DNA from 3 places in the Cytobacillus sp. ABV4_503 genome. Region 2 is predicted to be linked to each of the others. Evidence: riboswitches for the same ligand, from Rfam matches in the RefSeq annotation. Region 2 holds a riboswitch; each other region holds the start of a gene.
What was found. Region 2 has a riboswitch for cobalamin ahead of ACXAD1_RS15830 (ribonucleoside-diphosphate reductase subunit alpha). Riboswitches for the same ligand answer to the same signal wherever they lie in the genome.

Region 1: it holds a riboswitch for cobalamin, as region 2 does, so the genes downstream of both, ACXAD1_RS25350 (ABC transporter substrate-binding protein) here and ACXAD1_RS15830 (ribonucleoside-diphosphate reductase subunit alpha) in region 2, are expected to answer to the same signal.
Region 3: it holds a riboswitch for cobalamin, as region 2 does, so the genes downstream of both, cobJ (precorrin-3B C(17)-methyltransferase) here and ACXAD1_RS15830 (ribonucleoside-diphosphate reductase subunit alpha) in region 2, are expected to answer to the same signal.

Annotation. Positions count from the first base shown of each region.
Region 1 covers NZ_JBSWTH010000002.1:76,727-78,998, forward strand. The annotation lists gene ACXAD1_RS25345 (hypothetical protein) at 150-926, shown strand; cobalamin riboswitch at 1,007-1,211, shown strand; gene ACXAD1_RS25350 (ABC transporter substrate-binding protein) at 1,378-2,272, shown strand, end outside.
Region 2 covers NZ_JBSWTH010000001.1:3,167,231-3,169,502, forward strand. The annotation lists gene ACXAD1_RS15830 (ribonucleoside-diphosphate reductase subunit alpha) at 1-1,395, opposite strand, end outside; cobalamin riboswitch at 1,529-1,722, opposite strand; gene ACXAD1_RS15835 (hypothetical protein) at 1,848-1,976, opposite strand; gene ACXAD1_RS15840 (heavy metal translocating P-type ATPase) at 2,118-2,272, opposite strand, start outside.
Region 3 covers NZ_JBSWTH010000001.1:2,586,868-2,589,139, forward strand. The annotation lists gene cobJ (precorrin-3B C(17)-methyltransferase) at 1-1,328, opposite strand, end outside; cobalamin riboswitch at 1,561-1,739, opposite strand; gene ACXAD1_RS12975 (MFS transporter) at 1,931-2,272, opposite strand, start outside.

The DNA of each region.
Region 1 (2,272 bases), on a different contig from region 2:
AGAGAATAAAATACTGGATGTTTAACAGGCAGTTTCAAAGGAAGCTGTCTTTTTACTAATTTGTGAAGGTGCTTGTGCTATTCTATCTGTCTAGCCCAGTGCTTTTCTTTGAAAACACCACTTTGGGTAACGGTTCGGAGGTTTCGTCATTGAAAAGAAGGAATCATGCAATTCGTGATCTCATCTACATCCATCTTAATGAACAGGATCAGTATGTGATGACTTATGGAATTGAGTTTGAAGAGTTTGCCCAAACTCTTTCAGATTCTATTAATAATCTGCTGCTGTTAAAGCATCGTTTTGAACATGGGGACTTTAATACCCATACGATGTTCGATTATGTGTCAAGGGACAAGCTGGGCAGGCTGGTTGAGGATGATGTATACGGCTATGGCGATTTTTGCTGGATCGACTTCGAGGAAGAGGAAGCGGTGAATGAGCTTCCCGGCCAGACAATTGCTGAGCTTCTTTATCTTGGTCATGTCAAGGAACATCTTAAGCCGCCTTTTTACAATTATCTGAGCAATCGCTTTGTGTACCTTGCCCATGATGATGGCTGGTTTAACCGCACATATTATCGCGATCTGAACGATTTTTACCGGATGCTTGGAGAAGTAATCCCCGGTAAAATGGGACAGATGAAAGTCGAAAAAACGCTCCTTGGCATTAAAAAGAAAAAGACGTATCCTCCAATTACCAGAGATGTCCTGCTTTCCTTAAAGCCTCTTATGAAAGAAGGAGCGGTCCTTTCCATTAAGGATATCGAACAGAATCGGGTCCGGATAGAAATTCCTATTTGGATCATTGGTGATTTTGCGAATATGGATGATATGTATGATGAGTATGAAGCCATTGTGAAAGAGCCATGTGAGGCTAAGATTGTGTTCGATAAGAAAACAAGAGAATGGAAAATATACTCGCGTTAGAATTCTGAACTTTTTTACAACATTCAGCAAATTTCTCTTACTTTTTCTGCGGGATGGTGTATAATCGGAGATAGAAAATTTTATATCCGCATAGAACAGGTGTCTTCTCAAAAGAGCTTTAAAACAGGCTCTTTTGAAGACTTAATAGGGAAGCTGGTGAAAGTCCAGCGCGGTCCCGCCACTGTAAATGGAAGCTGTCTGCAAATCCACTGTACAGGAATGTATGGGAAGGAGCAGAACGCATTGACCATGAGCCAGGAGACCTGCCTGATTCTTAGCACCCATAAACCTACGAGGATAGGGAGGTGTTTGGTCCGGCCATCCCTTTTGCACTGATTGATAAATGACCATACCAACATCTCCTTGCTGTTCGAGGGGATGTTTTTTTATTTTATAGGTGGTGACAGGCACCGCCCGAATTTTGTCGAAAGTTCTAGGAGGATTGCTGAGTATGAAAAAGTTTTATGCATTTTTATTAACGTTGCTTCTGGCTGCAGGAGTGCTTGCAGGCTGCGGCGAGAGTGCTGAACAGCCTAAAGAAGAGAACAAGGTTGAGGAAGGGCAGAATGCCGGCGGGGAAGAAGCTGCTTTTCCTGTAACAATAAAGGATGCTCTTGATAATGAAATAACCATTGAATCCAAGCCTGAAAGAATCGTGTCCATGATTCCAAGCAACACCGAAATTGCTTTTGAATTGGGGCTTGGAGAAGAAGTTGTCGGTGTCTCCGATTTTGATAATTACCCGCCCGAAGCCACAGAAAAAGAAAAGATTGGCGGCATGGAATTTAATGTCGAGAAAATTATTTCTTTAAATCCGGATCTTGCCCTTGCTCATGCTTCAAGCGCACATAATTCCGAAGCTGGTCTTCAGCAATTAAGGGATGCAGGTGTGACCGTCCTTGTTGTCAATGATGCGAAGAGCTTTGATCAGGTTTTTGAATCCATTGAAATGGTTGGAACCGCAGCGGGAGAGAAAGATAAAGCAGAGCAGCTTGTTTCAGACATGAAAAGCAAGCTCGAGGAAATCAAAACAAAAGCTCAGGGCATAAAAGAAGAAGACCGCAAATCCGTATTCGTGGAAGTTTCACCTGCTCCTGAAATCTATACAGCAGGTACAAAAACATTTATGGACGAAATGCTAAGTGCCATCAATGCAGAAAATATCATTACGGAAGAAGGATGGCCAAAAATGGATCCGGAAGCGATTATCGAACGGAATCCGGATGTAATCATCACTACTCATGGCTATTACACTGAAGATGCTGTCGGCAATGTAATGGGCAGGGATGGCTGGCAGGATATAACCGCAGTGAAAAATAAGCAGGTTGCCGATGTTGATTCCGATA
Region 2 (2,272 bases):
AATGAAATCTCCTGGCTGTTTTTCGATAATAATTCTCCCATCCCTTGTATATTCCTCAACCCGCTTTGTAACACTTTGGTTTTGTACGATTTCCGTGCACAGGTTTGTACAATAAATCATTCCGCAATGTGAATTGGCATTTTTCCGGTTTACTTCATCCCGGTAAAACATAAATGGTGTCCCTGTTTCAAGCTGGCTTCTCATGATGGATTTCATTATATCGATGGCAGGAACTTTTTCCCTTGATAGATTCGGGTTATCTATGCACTCTTTATATTTCTGGCGGAATAAACCTTCGCCTTCACCTTCGTCATAAAAATCCTCCAGTGAAAAGCCCATTACCTTGCGGACTTCATGGGGATCAAATAAATACCAATATCCCCGGCTTTCCACTTTTTCCATAAACAAATCCGGAATGCAGACACCAGTGAATAAATCATGTGTTCGCTGCCTTTCATCTCCGTTATTAAGCTTTGCATCAAGGAATGAAAATATATCTTTATGCCAGACATCAAGATAGACGCTTATAGCACCCTGCCTTTGTCCAAGCTGGTCGACACTGACGGCTGTGTTATTCAGCTGCTTCATCCAGGGAATCACACCTGAAGATGCCCCCTTAAATCCTTTAATATCACTGCCTCTGCTGCGGATTTTTCCCAAATATACTCCGATTCCGCCGCCATTTTTTGACAGTGATGCAATATCGGTATTGCTGTCATAAATAGAATCAAGACTGTCATCAACGGTCTCAATGAAACAGCTTGAAAGCTGTCCCCAGTTCTTCCCTGCATTAGCGAGCGTTGGAGTGGCAACAGTCATATACAAACCGCTCATTGCCCAATAAGCCTCTTTAACAAGTTCAAGCCGCATACCCTTCGGCTCCTTTTTCATCAGCACCATGCTGATGATCATAAACCGCTCCTGGGGGAGTTCATAAAGATTTTTATGTTTGTCCCTGGCAAGATATCGGTCAGCCAGCATTTTCAACCCCAAATATGTAAATAAGCGATCATTTTCTTTCTTTATGAAGCGGGCAAGTTCATTTATCTCATCCGTTGAATACTCATCTAATAAATCCTGTTCATAAATTCCCAAAGCCGTCAGCCGTTCAATTAACGTATAAAAATGTTTGTAGCAATCATCCGGCTGGCATTCTCTATTTTTTCCTGACTCAATATAGAGCTTCTTAAGAAGCAGACGTGAAGCGGCAAAAGTCCAATCAGGCTCATCAATGCTGATAAAAGATAAACAATCCAGAATAAGCTGGTCATACATCGCCTCTGCTCCCCGCAGGCTCATTTCTTCATACCTTTTTAATAGCTGCCCAATGCCGAGCTGGGGAAATTCTGTCTTAAGTTCTTCTAAAATTTCGATCGGTTGTATGGTTTGGACCATCTTACTTCCTCCTAAAGGCAAAATAAAAATCCGCCCGGAAAATGAGCGGATCAAACGATAGAATAATAGCAGGAAGAAGATGACAAACGGCCATTACGCGATCGTTTCATCATCTCAATCCCCGAAGATAAGAAACTTTCGATCGCCCTGGCAGGTCTCCTGGCTTGTGCTTCACTCTACTAAAAGCCCTTCCCATACAATCGCCTTAACGCGTATTGTACAGTGGCATGCTCTTTTCGTCTGCACTTACAGTTGCGGGGACAGCTTCGGTTTTACACCGAATTCCCTATTAAGTCCTCTTAGGACACCAATCACGATCTATATGTAGTTTTTATTTTTTTAATATATACTATATATTGTAGATGATTCTATCATATAGAGAAATAGATTACAAACTTTTAATCCTTAGTACACAAAAAAAGAACAGAGGGAATTTCCTCTGTTCTTTTTTTTCATTCATGATTTTCCATTTCATTATCATGTGATACCGGCTCTGGGGTAGCCCAAAAAGAATCATATACAGCATATCCTGCCATTACAAGAACGAGGTAAGCAATCGCTGCACCGGCCCATTTTTTCATTTTATCTGCTCCTTTTTAATTAAACGTTTTTTCAATTATCTTAGTCTAGCGGTCAGTAAGATTCCACTTCAAGGCCTAGAGGAGTCCGTATAGGCTCGATTGAATCAACTAATAATCAGTGGAGAAAAAGCCCACACTGTTTCACTTTATTTTTACTCTTTGTAATCTAAGCGCGTTTAATACGACAGATACGGAGCTGAACGCCATTGCAGCGCCGGCAAGCCAAGGTGCAAGGAATCCTAACGCAGCTACCGGGATGCCAAGTGTATTGTATGCAAAAGCCCAGAAAAGATTTT
Region 3 (2,272 bases), 580 kb from region 2:
CAGGCCATACCGCAGCCATTAAAGCCAATATGCAGTTCCTTTGGAAGCTTTAAGCCTCCGAGTTCAGCTGCAATTTCCTCTGCATACGGAATGGATTCTGCCTTCTCCCCGTAGCAAAAATCGCACGCTTTTACATTTAGCACATCACCCACCGGCATGACTGTCAGAGCGTGCTGTTCGAGTTTTTCCACAATCGACTGTGGCCGCCCGGTTGGAATCTTGATTAAGAATCGGTGATCCGGTGTATATTCCATGGTGCCTTTCTCGCCAACAGCCTCTGCCAGTACACGCATTTGGTCAGCTGTAATAAATTTATTGGCTACACCAGGCGAAACCGCAAATTCAAAAATATCTTCGATTGGCTGCTGCACCAAATGAGTTTGGTCAATCTCCGACTTCGTCACCATCGATAATGCCTTAAAAGCCATATCCAGTGAGCTGTCTGCTTGTTTTTTGCTTTCAATCTGCTCGTAGCCGGCCTGGGCTTCCCCGGTTTCCTGATTTAATGCCCATGGCTCCGTTTCCTTTTTTAAACGCTGATGCGGCTTTAAGGTTTGCTTCTCTTCCCCAAGCGTGTACTTGCGCTGATAGCCTCTCGGCGTAATGATCTTGTTGTCATAAAAGAAAGTGGAGGAATTCCCGATCACAACTGTTGTCAGCATGCCTATATCGTGATCAAGCATTTCCGCCAGTGTCGTCAGAATGACATTCTGATTTTCACGGTAAGCACTTTTCACAAGCCCCACTGGTGTATCAGGAGAACGATATTTTAATAGAATCCTTTGTGCCTCGACAATCTGCCGTGTCCTCCTGCCGCTTTTCGGGTTATATAAAGCGATGACAAAATCCGCCATTCCGGCTGCTTCAATCCGCTTCTCGATTACCGTCCAGGGTGTTAAATGATCACTCAGACTGATGGTGCAGGAGTCATGCATGACAGGTGCACCCAGTAAGCTTGCACATGAATTAATCGCGGAGATGCCAGGAACAATTTCCACTTGGATTCCTTCTTCTTCCTTCCAGCCCATTTCGATCAGCACTTCATACACTAGGCCGGCCATGCCGTATACACCCGAATCACCGCTCGAAATCACGGAAACAATATGGCCGGCTTCCGCCCGTTTCACTGCATCCTGCGCACGGGATACCTCTTCAGTCATCCCTGTGCTGACAATGGAACTTGCTGTAACGAATGGCATGATCAGATCTACGTAAGTTTTGTAGCCAATAATGCAATCACTCTGCTGCAGCGCATCCACAGCCCGTTTGGTTATATGCTCACGATCGCCCGGACCGAAGCCGACAACAAAGATTTTTCCCTTCTTCATAGGTAACCTCCAATTAAGAAAAGCACAAGCGCCTTGCCTGCTGCCGTACTGCTCGAGCAGGAACTCTGCGCCAGACCATTCTCAAAGTTCAATGCTTCTTGCCAAATAAAAAATGCCTGCACTCCTTTTCAAAGGAATACAGGCATATGAAATGACAGTATAAAAATAAGCATACTGAAACTCAAAAACAATTGATCATAATTGTCCCGCCTATACTTCTCCCTCCGAAAAGCAAGTGTCGTTCAAATAAGCAGGTTTCCTGACTTAAGCTTCTTCTTACTCTTACACCTTCCCGATTTCTCAGTGGCATTGTAATTTCATCAGCTCTTACAGTAGCGGGGGCTGTACCAGACTTTCACTGGTTTCCCTTTTACCTCACGAAAAGTGAGCACTTATTCAAATTGATATATTAATTTTTTACTAATATAACATATAATGACCAATTTTGACATATTATTTTTTTCTTAATTTTTTAAATGCTATGTTAATGCCTTTGACTTTTAGATATAGGAATTGGTAAAAAGAACTTATATCTGCTATTCAGGAGTTAATTTTTGCTGGGATATAATTCACAAAGTTAGACCAAATAGATGTTGTTTAATTTATTTAAAATGACCGATTGTCCCTTTGACATTATTAAAATCATGCCGTTTATACTGGACCATAGATACAATGCCAAGAATCGGTCCAATCGCTAAACAGGCAAAGACCCAATCCCATCCTACTAACCTCTGAATAATAGGGATTAGATTTATAGAAAATATAGTGATCAGGAAACCAATACACATTTGAAAAGTCAGGGCTGTTCCTACATACTCAACTTCTGCAACTTCTGAAACTGCGGCAGAAAACTGTGCAGAATCAGCGATGACAGACATTCCCCAAATGATAGAAAGGAGTAGAGTTAACCAAATATATTGACCAAAAGTAAAGCCAATCAAGAT